Regions from separate parts of the Bacillus sp. KNSH39 genome, predicted to be linked through region 1. Evidence: a T-box and tRNA genes for the amino acid it is inferred to sense, from the RefSeq annotation. Region 1 holds a T-box; the other holds one or more tRNA genes.
What was found. A T-box is a leader RNA that pairs with one kind of tRNA and senses whether it is charged. The one in region 1 lies ahead of asnS (asparagine--tRNA ligase), so its partner is inferred to be a tRNA-Asn.
Positions count from the first base shown of each region.

Region 2: it has a tRNA-Asn gene. The T-box ahead of asnS (asparagine--tRNA ligase) is inferred to sense a tRNA for this amino acid. The anticodon was not compared.

Region 1 covers NZ_JBQXYO010000001.1:2,943,886-2,955,760, forward strand. The annotation lists gene ACUL40_RS15020 (endonuclease MutS2) at 196-2,556, opposite strand; gene polX (DNA polymerase/3'-5' exonuclease PolX) at 2,576-4,294, opposite strand; gene ACUL40_RS15030 (CvpA family protein) at 4,350-4,889, opposite strand; gene zapA (cell division protein ZapA) at 4,891-5,160, opposite strand; gene rnhC (ribonuclease HIII) at 5,285-6,220, shown strand; gene ACUL40_RS15045 (YuzL family protein) at 6,389-6,523, opposite strand; gene ACUL40_RS15050 (SDR family oxidoreductase) at 6,606-7,508, opposite strand; gene asnS (asparagine--tRNA ligase) at 7,686-9,077, opposite strand; T-box leader at 9,130-9,381, opposite strand; gene pheT (phenylalanine--tRNA ligase subunit beta) at 9,536-11,875, opposite strand, start outside.
Region 2 covers NZ_JBQXYO010000001.1:4,101,175-4,104,930, reverse strand. The annotation lists tRNA gene ACUL40_RS21110 (tRNA-Leu) at 10-92, opposite strand; tRNA gene ACUL40_RS21105 (tRNA-Lys) at 109-181, opposite strand; tRNA gene ACUL40_RS21100 (tRNA-Gln) at 187-261, opposite strand; tRNA gene ACUL40_RS21095 (tRNA-Asp) at 349-424, opposite strand; tRNA gene ACUL40_RS21090 (tRNA-Met) at 428-504, opposite strand; tRNA gene ACUL40_RS21085 (tRNA-Val) at 530-605, opposite strand; tRNA gene ACUL40_RS21080 (tRNA-Glu) at 610-684, opposite strand; tRNA gene ACUL40_RS21075 (tRNA-Ser) at 693-783, opposite strand; tRNA gene ACUL40_RS21070 (tRNA-Asn) at 787-861, opposite strand; gene ACUL40_RS21065 (SprT family protein) at 975-1,433, opposite strand; gene cmpA (cortex morphogenetic protein CmpA) at 1,629-1,745, shown strand; gene ACUL40_RS21055 (Tex family protein) at 1,803-3,756, opposite strand, start outside.

The DNA of each region.
Region 1 (11,875 bases):
GTTCTATTCCTTTTCACATATATTAAAAGCGTCAATCTATGGCAATATCATTTTGCCACGATTGACGCTTTTTCACCTCGCAAAAACAACTAAATAAATAACCCCAATCACCAAAAATATTCCACAACAAGCTAACAATACTTTTGCAAGTTTGTCCATAAACATATAATGGTTTCCCCTTTGTTTCGTTGTTTTCTATTTTAATTCGACAACTGTTACGCCTAGGCCTCCCTCGCCCATGTCACCGTAACGGAAGGTTTTTACACCGCGATGCTTCTTCAAGTAATCTTGTACACCTTGGCGAAGTGCTCCTGTCCCTTTACCGTGAATAATTGATACGCGAGGATAGCTTGCAAGCTGGGCATCGTCTAAGTATTTCTCAACGCGCGCCATTGCATTTTCAAATCGTTCACCACGAAGGTCAAGTTCTAATGAAACATGATAGTCTCTACCTTTTACCGTTGCAACTGCTTTTTTCTCTGTTTGCTTCGGTGTGTTAATGTATTCCATATTAGATTCTTTCACTTTCATCTTCAGAATACCGATTTGTACGCTCCACTCTGTATCGCTTACTTTTTCAAGTAGTTGACCTTTTTGACCGAACGTTAATACTTTCACTTCATCACCTGCACGTAACTGTTGTTTCGGTGCAGTGTTTTTCACATTTACTTTTTGTTTCTTAACAAGCTCTGGCGCTGCGCCTTCTAGACGACTCTTCGCTTCAATTAGCTCGTGGTCTTTCACATTTGCAAGCTGTGCTTTACGCAATTGACGAAGTTCTTGAATAATGCCTTCTGCTTCTTTCTTTGCAGCTTCGACTTTTTCTTCTCCTTCTTTTTGCGCTTTTAATAATCGTTCGTCGCGATCTTCGTTAAATTCAATAATTTGACGTTGTAATTCACGATGCAGTTTTTCAGATTGTTTGCGAAGCGCTTCTGCTTCGTTCCAGTCACGCTCTGCGTTCTTCTGGCTTTCTTCTAACTTCGCAATCATATTTTCAATTTTATTCGTATCTGTACTAATGTGATTGCGTGCTTGCTCAATAACGCGATCAGATAATCCAAGACGTTTCGAAATTTCAAAGGCATTACTACGTCCTGGTACACCGATTAATAATTTATAAGTTGGACTTAATGTATTTACATCAAACTCAACACTCGCATTAATAACTTGCTCACGGTTATATCCGTATGCTTTTAATTCTGGATAATGCGTCGTTGCAACAACGCGAGCACCGCGATTACATACTTCATCTAAAATTGAAATGGCAAGTGCAGCCCCTTCTTGCGGGTCTGTTCCAGCACCTAATTCATCGAATAAAACTAAGCTTTCAAAATCAGCTTTTTCTAAAATATCAACGATGTTCACCATATGTGAGGAGAACGTACTTAAACTCTGTTCAATCGATTGCTCATCACCGATATCAGCAAAGATATTTTTGAATACACAAATCTCTGACTCATCCATTACTGGAATGTGAAGGCCAGATTGCGCCATTAACACACAAATACCAACTGTTTTCAGCGTAACTGTTTTACCACCTGTATTCGGTCCTGTAATAACAATTGTCGTGAAATCTTTACCTAACATAATGTTATTTGGCACGATTATTTCTGGATCGATAAGCGGATGGCGAGCTTGTCTTAAGTCCATGTAACGCTCGTTATTTACAATCGGCTTTGTCGCTTTAATTCGCTTCGCATAAAAAGCTTTCGCAAAGATGAAATCAAGATTTGCAACTACTTCTACGTTTGATAAAACGATATCCGCTTCTACTGCCACTTCTTCTGTTAACATTAATAAGATGCGTTCGATTTCTTGTTTTTCTTTCACACGTGCTTCTTGCAGTGCATTATTTAATTCTACAATGACTTGTGGCTCAATAAATAACGTTTGTCCAGAAGCCGATTGATCGTGAACAATACCACCATATACGCCGCGATATTCTTGTTTTACTGGGATTACGTAACGTTCGTTACGAATCGTTACAATCGAATCAGACAGCATCTTTTGCGCGTTTGAAGAGCGCGTCATATTTTCTAACTTTTCACGAATACGACTTTCCGCAGTACGAATTTGAGTACGAATACCACGCAGTTTATCACTTGCGCTATCGACTACTTCACCGCCGTCACCGATGCAATTTGTAATTTTCTTTTCTAAATCATATAAAGATACAATTTGAGCGACGTGAGTTTCTAAAATCGGAAGCTCGACACCGTTATCAGCCATATCTTCAATGAAGCGTTTCATATTACGACTACCATACATCGTATTTGCAATATCAAGTAATTCATTTGGACTTAACATACTCCCAATTTTTGCACGCTTCACATTTGAGCGAATATCCGTAATACCACCTAATGGTGCACTACCTTTTAAACGAATAACTTTCGCTGCTTCATCCGTTGTATCTTGCATTTCTACAATTTCTTCAAAATCAGTGCTCGGCACTAAATGCTTCACTTTGTCACGACCAAGTGAAGATGCTGTATGTTCAAGTAATTGTTCTTTTACTTTATTGTATTCTAATACACGCAACGTTCTTTCTAACATGTTGCAGGTCCCCCTTGTATTACTTATTACGTTTAATATAGTCTAATAAACGTTCAATATCCCACGTGTTAATCACGTTATCTTTTTGAATCCAACCTTTACGTGCTGCTGCTACACCTGTTTCCATATCTTCTAACATTTCAAGCGTATGAGCATCCGTATTAATCGCTACTTTCACACCAGCATCTTGTGCTTGTTTTAATAATTTCGCGCTTAAATCTAGACGGTTCGGATTCGCATTTAATTCTAAAACTGTATTTGTCTCTTTTGCTAGTTCAATTAATAAATCTGTATCTACATCATAACCCTCACGACGCCCGAGAAGACGTCCTGTAGGATGGGCAATCATTGTGACATGTTTATTCTCAAGTGCAGTACGTAGACGCTTCATAATCGTTTCACGGTCTTGTGAGAAGCTAGAGTGAATCGCTCCAATGACATAATCTAATTCTGCTAATACTTCATCATCAAAATCAAGCGAGGCATCTGGTAAAATGTCCATTTCAATTCCGCGTAAAATTGTAATGTCTGGATACTTTTCATTCATACGTTCAATTTCTTTCGCTTGCTCACGAAGACGCTCTTTCGTTAAACCGTTCGCCACTTTTAAGTATTGCGAGTGATCAGTAATCGCCATAAACTTATATCCACGAGCACGGCACGCTTGTACCATTTCTTCAATAGAAAAAGCACCGTCACTCCAAGTTGTATGCATATGTAAATCACCTTGTATATCGGAAAACTGAATTAAGTTCGGATACTCTTTAATTAATTCAATTTCTTTTCCATCTTCACGCACTTCTGGCGGAATAAATGGCAAACCGAAATGAGCAAAGAAGTCTTCTTCAGTCTCAAATGTTTTCACTTCACCTGTTTCCAAGTTCTCTACACCGTACTCACTAATTTTCTCGCCTTTATCTTTTGCGATTTGACGCATTTTTACGTTATGATCTTTTGATCCTGTGAAATGGTGAAGAGTTGTAATAAACTCTTCTGGTTTTACTAAACGGAAATCAATTGAAATATCATATTCATATTGAAGACGGACAGAAACTTTTGTATCTCCACTTGCTATTACTTCAATCATATTATCAAATTGTAGTAAATGCTCACGTACCGCTGCTGGTTCTGTTGTTGCAATGATAAAATCTAAATCTTTCACTGTTTCACGAACACGGCGCAAACTACCAGCGCGAGAGAAACGAATTACTTCAGCAATATTCGACAATTTCTCCTCTATTTCCCCGGCAATAGGCAATACCATCGCAATTGGTAAACGCTCTGGACGAGAGCCTACTTGATCGATTGCTTCTAATATTTTCTCTTCTGTCTTCTTACCGAAACCTGCTAAAGCTTGTACTTTATTTTCCTCACAAACAGCTTTTAGCGATTCCATATCAACAACACCAAGTTCTTTGTATAACTTAGCTACCTTCTTACCACCAAGACCTGGTAGTTTTAATAACGGCAATAAGCTACTTGGTACTTCTTTTTCAAGTTCTTGTAATACTTCAGATGTTCCCGATTCTATATATTCTTGAATAACTGCTGCTGTTCCTTTTCCGATGCCCGGAATCTTCGTGAAATCTTCAATCTCAGAAAGACTACGATCATCACTTTCTAATGCTGCTGCCGCTTTACGAAATGCAGATATTTTAAATGGATTCGCGCCCTTTAATTCCATAAAAAGCCCGATTGTCTCTAATAATTTGATAACTTGTTTTTTATTTACTTTCATCATTGCCCCGCCTTTCTTTCATAGAAAAAAACTTCTCTTTCCGAAAAAAGAGAAGTTATACTCTGCTACCTGTCTGCCATAGCTCCTTCACCTTTTCAGATAGAATCGGTGTATCGTCTACAATTATTTTGCTAATTGATGATTTTTGTAATGGTGTTTGTACTTGTTCAATCGGAAGAATGTTTCCAATGATAATTAAGACAAACAAAATAATATATACTTCTAAAAATCCGAGGATTGCCCCCGCAAACGCATTTACTTGCTTTAAAACCGGTATTTCTGCAAACATATTTAACAAATTACCAAGTAATGAAAGTGCAATTTTAGTAATAATAAACAATATGATAAACGCAAGCGCTTGATAAAATACTGTCTCAATATTATTTGCATCAATCCATTCTGGAACAGATACGTTTTTATCAAATGGATACGGAATAAATTTCGCAAGTGCTGGCGCTAAATCTTTACAGTACCAGTATGCAACAAGGTATGCGATAATAAAGCTTGTTAACTTTACAAGTTGCAGAATAAACCCTCTGCGTAAGCCGAGGAAAAATCCCATAACAAGCAGTAAAATGATAATAATATCAATCATGTTATTCCATTCCTTTTTTTGTCATACTTTCTTTCAATTTCTCATGTTCTTCTTTTAATTTTATGTAATCGTGTATGACGTTTACCGCCGTCAATACCGCTAGTCTACTCGTGTCAAGCGAAGGATTCTTGGCATTGAGTTCGCGCATTTTATCATCCACAATCGCTGCTACCATGCGGATATGACTTGTACTTTCATCGCCAACAACTGAATATTGCTGACCATAGATTTCTACATTAATTCGACTTTTCTTTCCCTTTTGTTGTGACAACTCACCGGCCTCCAATCACGTACAGAATCCTAAAGTTTATCATACCATGAACCTTCATAATATGGAAACAGAAAGAACAATCCGATATGATAAAAATAACAATATAAAAAAAGGGGCGACCATTATGTCAAATTCTATCGTAATTCAAACAAATTCTACAGTAATTGAAGACATGAAACAACAATATAAACATTCGCTTAGCCCGAAAACTCCGCAAGGCGGGATCTTCATGGCAAAGGTACCATCTTGCACGATTACAGCGTATAAATCTGGAAAAGTAATGTTCCAAGGAGGCCGCGCTGAAGCAGAAGCTTCTCGTTGGCAAACTGTCTCTCAAACACCGAAAACAGCTGTAAAAAAATCTGTCGATTCACACCGTTATGCACCGCCTGCTTCCATCGGTACAATGTCTATCGTAGGGTCAGATGAAGTGGGTACTGGTGATTTCTTCGGGCCGATGACAGTCGTTGCTGTATATGTGGATGCGAAGCAAATTCCACTACTAAAAGAACTTGGTGTAAAAGACTCTAAAAACTTAAATGACGAACAAATTACTGCCATTGCGAAACAACTTCTTCACGTTGTTCCTTACAGCTCTCTCGTTCTTCATAACGAAAAATATAACGAGCTATTTGATAAAGGAAACAACCAAGGTAAGTTAAAAGCTTTACTACACAATAAAGCTATTACAAACTTATTAGCTAAAATGGCACCTACAAAACCTGAAGGCGTCTTAATCGATCAATTCACACAACCTGATACATACTATAAATATTTAGCAAAACAAAAACAGGTACAACGTGAAAATGTTTACTTCGCAACGAAAGGCGAAAGCGTCCATTTAGCAGTAGCCGCCGCCTCCATTTTAGCTCGTTACTCATTCGTAAAACAATTTAACGAACTAAGCAAAAAAGCTGGTATGCCCCTTCCAAAAGGTGCAGGTAAACAAGTTGATATCGCCGCCGCTAAATTAATTCAAAAGCTTGGTAAAGAACGATTACCTGAGTTTGTGAAACTGCATTTCGCTAATACGGAGAAGGCGCTTCGCTTATTAAGATAGTATCGACAAAAACAGGAGCCTACAAACTCCTGTTTTTTGTTTCATGTGTTCTCGATTCAATGTAATTGCATTTACTATTTTCCTCTTCTAACTATATCGCTAAATTAACTCATTTTTAGTAATTCCCCTATAAAAAAGGAGAGCCGCCAAGACTCTCCCTTTTTTATATTAGCTTCGTTTCTGCTTCTTATTTGATGAAGATACTTTATGAGAACCCGTTTCATGTGTTGTTGTCCCTTGTCCTTCCACTTCTGGAGAACCTAGGATTGATCTTGAATGGTCTTTTTTCACTTTTTTACTCATTGCACTCACCCCCAAGGTTACTTTTTACTTAAGGGTAAAAAACTATTCAACATAATAATCTGAACATATACTCGCTACTCTTTTACTCTCGTGTTTGGTTTTCGCTTATGTCCCATAGCCGCTTTGCTGCATCCTTATCCAAGGCAGCTTCAGACATTTCCCCTACTTGTTTATCGGCATAGTAATAACCACTCTGATTAGTAAATCCAGTTGATTCTGCTAGCCATACTAAAGTTTCAGCACCTTTCTCCGGCGTACGGGAGAAAGGTTTCATTGCTGCCATAGTTAAGCGAGCAGCTAGACCATTATCCTGGTTAAAATTTGTATTCACTAGCCCCGGGTCAAAGCTATAAGCACTAACACCCGTTCCCTCCAATCGCTGTGCCAATTCAGAGGTGAATAAAATGTTAGCTAGTTTTGTTTGTGCATAACGCATTGTAGGACCGCCCATGAACTTCTTAATACCGCGATACAGTTGTTCTGCATCTAGATCATCGAAATCAATTCCCTTTTTAGCCATTTTATGACCGTGAGATGCAGTGGTAATGACGCGAGCAGGAGCACTTTCTTTTAAACGCTCCAACAACAAATCTGTAAGTAAGAATGGACCTAAATGGTTTACCGCCCAGGTCATCTCCAAACCGTCCTCTGTAATTTGTCTTGTTTGAAATAAAGCACCCGCATTATTTACTAATATATCAATTCTCGGACATCTTTCTAAAATATCGGTAGCTACCTGGCGTATAGATTGTTGGGAAGACATATCAGCGAAAAATATATCTACCACTGCATTCCCATCCGTTATATTTTCAAGTTGAGTCATAACATCATTCGCTTTTGCTTCATTACGTGCAATGATTCCTAGCTTAGCACCGCTTTTTGCAAACATCTTAGCTGCCGCTAATCCAATACCACTTGTTGCACCAGTGATTACTATATACTTGTCACGCAATGTCCACTTTGTATGACTTGGAATTTCCCCCATTGTATAAAAACCCCTTCCCTATATAAATGTCGCATTCGTTTTACTTATATATGAAGTGGGAATTGAACTATGAACAACATCTTTTCTAGTCGTGAAATACTTTATAAAGTTCAGGTTGCAATTACAACCTTTCTCAATAAAAAAAGCGAGAGCAGTTGCTCTCGCTTTTTTTATATCTTAAAACTCAGAAGAACCTGGAGTTCTTGGGAATGGAATTACGTCACGGATGTTAGCCATGCCAGTGATGTACATTAGGAAGCGCTCGAAACCTAGACCGAATCCAGCGTGTTTTGTACCGCCGTATTTTCTAAGTTCTAAGTACCACCAGTAGTCCTCTTCGTTCATACCTAATTCTTTAATTCTGTCTACTAAAACGTCCATTCTTTCTTCACGTTGACTTCCGCCGATTAATTCGCCGATGCCAGGAACTAGAAGGTCAGTAGCAGCTACTGTTTTACCGTCTTCATTCAAACGCATGTAGAATGCTTTAATGTCTTTCGGATAGTCAGTTACGAATACAGGGCGTTTGAAGATTTCTTCTGATAAGTATCTTTCGTGCTCTGTTTGTAAGTCAATTCCCCATTCTACTGGGTATTTGAAGTCAGCACCTGATTCTTGAAGTACTTTAATTGCTTCTGTATAAGTGATGCGACCGAAGTCTGAGTTAATTACGTTGTTCATGCGCTCAAGAACTGTTTTATCAACGAAGCTGTTGAAGAATTCCATTTCTTCTGGTGCATGCTCTAATACGTATTTCATTGCATATTTCAGCATATCTTCTGTAAGGTTCATTACATCCCCTAGTTCCGCGAATGCAATCTCAGGCTCAACCATCCAGAACTCAGCAGCGTGGCGAGTTGTGTTTGAGTTTTCTGCACGGAATGTAGGTCCGAATGTGTATACATCACGGAATGCTAATGCATAAGCTTCAGCGTTCAGCTGTCCACTTACTGTTAAGTTTGTTTCTTTACCGAAGAAGTCTTTTGACTCATCAACTTTTCCGTCTTCACCTTTTGGTAGGTTATTTAAATCTTGCGTTGTTACGCGGAACATTTCGCCAGCACCTTCTGTATCACTACCAGTGATGATAGGTGTATGAACATGTACGAATCCACGCTCTTGGAAGAATTGGTGAATCGCAAATGCTGCGATAGAACGTACGCGGAACGTTGCAGAGAATGCATTTGTTCTTGGACGTAAGTGAGCGATTGTACGTAAGTATTCAAATGTATGACGTTTCTTTTGAAGTGGGTAATCAGAATCTGATAAGCCCTCGATATCAATTTTTTCTGCTTTAATTTCAAATGGTTGCTTCGCTCCAGGCGTTGCAATTACTTTACCTTCTACTTTAACTGAAGAGCTAAGTGGAAGTTTTGCAATTTCTTTGAAGTTCTCTAATTCTGTATCGAAAACGATTTGAACGCTTTTGAAGAAGCTACCGTCGTTTAATTCGATGAAACCAAATGCTTTTGAATCACGTAAGTTACGAATCCACCCTGATACTTGTACTGTTTGATCTGCATACTTTTCTGTATCTCTATACAGACTTTTTACTAATGTGTTTTCCATAGTGAAATTCTCCTTTGCTCATATATTTAAATACAAAAAAACCTTTCATCCATAAAGGGACGAAAGGTTAAACTTCGCGGTACCACCCAATTTGTCATAAAGACCAACTTTAACTCGTATGTAATACATACTTCCCGGTTTGTAACAGGCCGGATTCCCGTCTAAGTCTACTCTTGAATACAAGATTCAATTTCGGTTAGCAACTCCAAGGTGTTCTTCACATATACCGCCTCATCAGGCTCTCACCGTCCCTGACTCGCTTTGGATTATAGTATATACTACTTTTCCTTATCATCGTCTTTCATTTTGTTAAACTAAAATTAATGTACTACATTCGAGAGAAAGATGCAAGGTGTCGGAAAATATATGAGCGATTTTTGTAATATATCGACTTACCGACAGTGTCCGACAACTAACCCAATAAAAAAATTGCCGGAATATATCCGGCAATTTTCTAATTACTTACGTAACTCCGCACCGAATTTCTCTTCTACCGTTGTTAGTACACGGTTATGTGCTTCTGTTACTTCTTCGTCTGTTAATGTACGTTCTGCATCGAAGTAAGTCATAGAGAATGCAAGTGATTTCTTGCCTTCTTCCATTTTTTCACCTTCGTATAAGTCGAATAGTGTTACGTCTTTCAGAAGTTCTCCGCCAGCTTCAGCAATGACTTGCTTCATTTCACCAGCTTTTGTTTCTTTTGTTACTACAACAGCCATGTCACGTGTCATAGATGGGAAACGTGGAATTGCTGCGTAGTAAGTTTCTTCAGCGTCTGCACCGAATACTTTTACAAGAGATAATTCAAATACGAATGTATTTTTCACATCTAATTGTTTTTCTGCTTCTGGGTGCAATTGACCGATGAAACCAATTACTTCGCCATCTAATACGATGTCAGCTGTACGGCCTGGGTGCATACCTTCACGTTTTGCTGGTGCATATGTGATTTGGTTTGCAACGCCAAGTACGTCGAATAGTCCTTCTAGTACACCTTTCACAACGAAGAAGTCTACTACTTTCTTCTCACCTTGCCATGCATGGTGAAGAGCAAGACCTGTCATAACACCTGCAAGATGTTGTTCTTCTTTCGGAAGTTCTCCTTCTTCTGTCGGTAAGAAGATAGAACCTACTTCGTATAAAGCAACGCTGTCGTTTTTACGAGCGACATTGTATGAAACTGCTTCTAGTAATTGCGGTACTAAGCTTAAACGAAGTTGGCTACGTTCTTCACTCATTGGAAGTGCAAGACCTACAGGCGCCTTTTCATTTGGCTCAACCATATATTGTTTCGCTTTATCAGCGCTTGTTAATGAATATGTGATTGCTTCATATAAACCAGCACCCTCTAAGAAGCGGCGTACTTTACGACGTTTCGTTTGTGCTGATGTTAATTTACCACGAGTCATCGTTCCAGAAGGTAATGTAACTGGAATGTGGTCATAACCATATAGACGGCCCACTTCTTCTACTAAGTCTTCTGAAATTGTAATATCAGGACGACGTGCTGGTACATTCACGTGGAATGTTCCTTCTACTTCTGTGAATGGGAATTTCAAGTTTGTGAACATTGTACCCATTTCACTCGCAGAAATATTTGTACCTAATACACGGTTTACTTTTTCAGCAGTAACAGATACTGTACGCTCTTGTACTTGTAAGTTGTCAGCTTCTACTACACCTTCAAGTGCTTCACCGCCAGCATATTTCGCCATTAAAGCAGCTGCGTGTTGAATTGCTTCAAATGTACGTGTTGGGTCGATTCCTTTTTCGAAACGTGCACTTGATTCACTACGAAGACCTAAGTCTTTTGATGTACGACGTACTGTTTGACCTGCAAAGTATGCAGACTCAATTAGAACGTTTACTGTCTCATTTGTAACTTCAGAATCCGCCCCGCCCATTACACCAGCAACAGCTAAAGCTTTCGTGCCGTTTGTAATTACAAGGTGGTGGCTTTGTAATGTACGCTCTTGATCATCTAACGTTTCAATTTTTTCGCCTTCTTTTGCAAGACGAACAACGATTTCTTTTGAACCTAATTTATCGTAATCGAATGCATGTAACGGTTGACCGTATTCCATTAAAATGTAGTTTGTAATATCAACTACGTTGCTAATTGGACGAATGCCAGCTGCCATAAGACGAGTTTGCATCCACATTGGTGATGGACCAATCTTTACGTTTTTAACCATTTTTGCAATGTATAATGGGTTTTCTTCTTTCGCTTCTACACTTACAGAAATATAATCAGAAGTTTTTTCTGCTGTTTCTTGTAAGTCGATAGCTGGAAGTTTTACTTCGCGGCCATAAATAGCAGCTACTTCGTAAGCAACACCTAACATGTTTAAGCAATCTGCACGGTTTGGTGTTAAGCCAAGCTCAAGTACTTCATCGTGTAAGTTTAAAATTTCAAGTGCATCTGCACCAACTTCAGCGTCACTTGGGAAGATGAAGATACCATCTGCGTATTCTTTTGAAACTAACTTTCCATCAATACCAAGCTCTTGAAGAGCACAAACCATACCGTGAGAAGCTTCACCGCGTAGTTTTGCTTTTTTGATTTTGAAGTTACCAGGAAGTACAGCTCCAACTTTTGCAACTGGTACTTTTAAACCTTTTGCAATGTTAGCAGCTCCACAAATAATTTGAACTGGCTCTTCTTCACCGATATCGATTAAGCATTTGCTTAATTTATCAGCTTCTGGGTGTTTTTCACATTCTAATACGTGACCAACTACAACACCTTTTACACCTTTATTTAATACTTCAACGCCTTCTACTTCAATACCACTTTT
Region 2 (3,756 bases), 1.2 Mb from region 1:
TTTTTTTGATGCGGCCGAGAGGACTTGAACCTCCACGGGGTTTCCCCCACTAGGCCCTCAACCTAGCGCGTCTGCCGTTCCGCCACGACCGCGCGGAAAAAACAAAAGTGAGCCATGAAGGACTCGAACCTTCGACCCTCTGATTAAAAGTCAGATGCTCTACCAACTGAGCTAATGGCTCGTAAATGGCTGGGCTAGCTGGATTCGAACCAGCGCATGACGGAGTCAAAGTCCGTTGCCTTACCGCTTGGCTATAGCCCATCGAAATAATTATCTTCTTTTCAAAGACAAATGTTATTGTAACATAATGTCCAATAAAAAACAACTGCTATATAGCAGAAGTTAAAATGGCGGTCCCGACCGGGGTCGAACCGGCGATCTCCTGCGTGACAGGCAGGCATGTTAACCACTACACCACGGGACCATTTGGTTGCGGGGACAGGATTTGAACCTGCGACCTTCGGGTTATGAGCCCGACGAGCTACCGTGCTGCTCCACCCCGCGACAATACTATTCATATAAAATTATATGGTGGAGGATGACGGGATCGAACCGCCGACCCCCTGCTTGTAAGGCAGGTGCTCTCCCAGCTGAGCTAATCCTCCGAAGTGGTGACCCGTACGGGATTCGAACCCGTGTTACCGCCGTGAAAGGGCGGTGTCTTAACCACTTGACCAACGGGCCAATATGTATGGCAGAGAAGAAGGGATTCGAACCCTCGCACCGCGTTAGCGATCTACTCCCTTAGCAGGGGAGCCCCTTGAGCCACTTGGGTACTTCTCTGTATGGCTCCGCAGGTAGGACTCGAACCTACGACCGATCGGTTAACAGCCGATAGCTCTACCACTGAGCTACTGCGGAATAATGAAGACAATTTGTATCTTATAAAAATTGTCTCTGTAAGTCAAGAAGTTTTTAACAACATCTTGTTCAAACGTGACATGTTTATAATATACTGGATTGCGTTTTTACTGTCAAGATGTTTTCGATATCGGTTTGAGTTTCCCTTTACACTTTCCACAGACATATCTTTTTATATTTATTTGACGCCTTCTTACATATTGAAGTGAACACTCCATACATTCATACTTATAAATCTTTTTTTCCTTCTCTTCATTAATCATTCGTTTACAAAAACGTGGTGCATCAACTTTCTTTAACAACTCACGAAAATCCCTGTCCCTGTGCTTATACCCTCTTCCTGCAATATGTAAGTGATAATGACAAAGCTCATGTTTAATAATCTCGACTAACTCTTCTTCACCATACAATTCGTAATATCGATAATTCAGTTCGATATTATGACTCTTCAATAAATAACGCCCACCAGTTGTACGTAATCTATTATTAAACACCGCTTTATGTAAGAACGGCATCTCAAAGTATTGTAGTGACACTTCTTCCACTAGTCGCTGAATTTCTTGCTCATCCACTCTCATTCCTCCTAAACAAAAAAATATTTTTACACTTTTCTCCCTTCTTATACATATATTAAATAGTACATATACCCATCCTCATGTAAGAAGCGTGGTTTCTAAAAACAAAACATGAATAGAAATCCACTCACCAACCTCTCATCAATAGCATTTTAGATTTTTGAGAGCAGGATTAAACAAGGAGGGATTCCTATGCCTACGTGGCTAAAAAAACAAATGCAACGTGCATATTTCGAAAAAAACCGGTATCAAATTAAGTTATTAAATGAATGCTGGTTTTATTATAGCAAAATACATCAAAGCTCATAATCCATTACACTTTTTATTTCATAAAAAAAGAGCAGTTTCATCTGCTCTCTTCTCTTACTATTCAATCGGCAACATAGATAGTGCAACGCGTCCTTTTTTTGTATCAATATCATCTACCCATACTTTTACAATTTGCCCTACTGATACAACATCTAACGGATGCTTTACAAACTGTTTGCTAAGTTTAGAAATATGTACTAAACCATCTTGCTTTACACCAACATCAACAAAAGCACCAAAATCAACAACGTTACGAACTGTTCCTTCTAGTTCCATACCACGTTTTAAATCTTCTAATTTCAAAATCCCTTTTTTCAAAAGTGGTTTAGGCAACTCATCCCTCATATCTCGTTCAGGACTAATAAGCGCATCTATAATATCAACTAACGTCGGCTCCCCAACTCCTGTTTCTTGAGATAACTTAGAAATCTCTACTTCTTCCAATCTCTTTTGTAATTGCGGTTGTCCTACGTCATCTATCGATAACCCTAGACTCTTCAATAACAATTCAACATTTTTATATTGCTCTGGATGAATACCTGTTCGATCTAATGGATTCGCTCCTTCTAGTATACGTAAGAAACCTATACATTGTTCATAAGTCTTTGCACCTAAACGTGGGATTTTCTTTAATTCCGTGCGCTTCGTGAATTTCCCATCTTCTTCTCTCTTTGCTACAATATTTTTCGCAACAGTTTTCGATAAACCTGAAACATATTGTAACAATGCAACCGAAGCCGTATTTACATTAACCCCAACTTGGTTAACAGCTGTTTCTACTACAAATGTTAATGACTCATTCAGTCTCTTTTGAGATACATCATGTTGGTATTGTCCAACCCCAACTGATTTAGGATCAATTTTCACAAGTTCAGCAAGTGGATCTTGCAGACGTCTCCCAATAGAAACGGCACTTCTCTCTTCAACTTGTAAATTTGGGAATTCCTCACGGGCTAAATCAGAAGCTGAATATACACTAGCACCCGCTTCATTTACAATAATATAAAAGACATCTCGATTCACACTTTGTAATACATCTACTATAAACTCTTCTGTTTCTCTAGATGCTGTCCCATTACCAATTGCAATCATTTCAACTTGATATTTATCTATAATAGAAAGAACTTTCGTTTTTGCATCATCATATTTACGAACAGGTGGATGCGGATAAATAACATCGATATGTAGTACTTTCCCCGTATCATCTACTACAGACAATTTACAACCAGTTCTATATGCCGGATCTACCGCTAGCACGACTTTCCCTTTCATCGGAGGTTGTAATAATAAGTTACGTAAGTTCTCAGAGAAAATATGTATTGCTTGTTCTTCAGCTGTTTCTGTTAATTCTTTACGAATCTCTCTTTCGATTGAAGATTGAATTAATCGTTTATAACCATCTTCAATCGCTAATTGTACATAATGTGCACTTTTCGAATCGTTATCACGAATTACTTTCTTATTTAAGAAGGTTACTATCTCATCTACTGGCGGAACAACAGCAACTCTCAATATATCTTCTTTCTCGCCACGATTCATTGCTAATACACGATGTGGTACTACTTTTTGCAATGGTTCTTCATAACTGTAATACATTTCATATATATTCTTTTCATCTTTTTCTTCATCTTTCACGGAAGAAGACATAACACCTTTTCTAAAAGTAACATTTCGAATCCAACTACGATACGCAGCTTCATCTGAAACCATTTCTGCAATAATGTCTTGTGCACCTTGTAAAGCTTCTTCTGCAGATTGCACTTCTTTCTCTACATTAATAAATTCCACTGCCTTTTTAGCCGGATCTTCTTTCTTATATAACAATAACCATTCAGCTAATGGTTCTAATCCTTTTTCTTTAGCAACTGTCGCTTTCGTTCTTCTTTTCTCTTTATATGGACGATATAGATCTTCTACTTCTTGCAACTTTGTAGCTTTAACAATTTGCTGTCGTAGCTCTTCTGTCAGTTTCCCCTTCTCATCAATAAGACGAAGAACTTCTTCCTTCCTA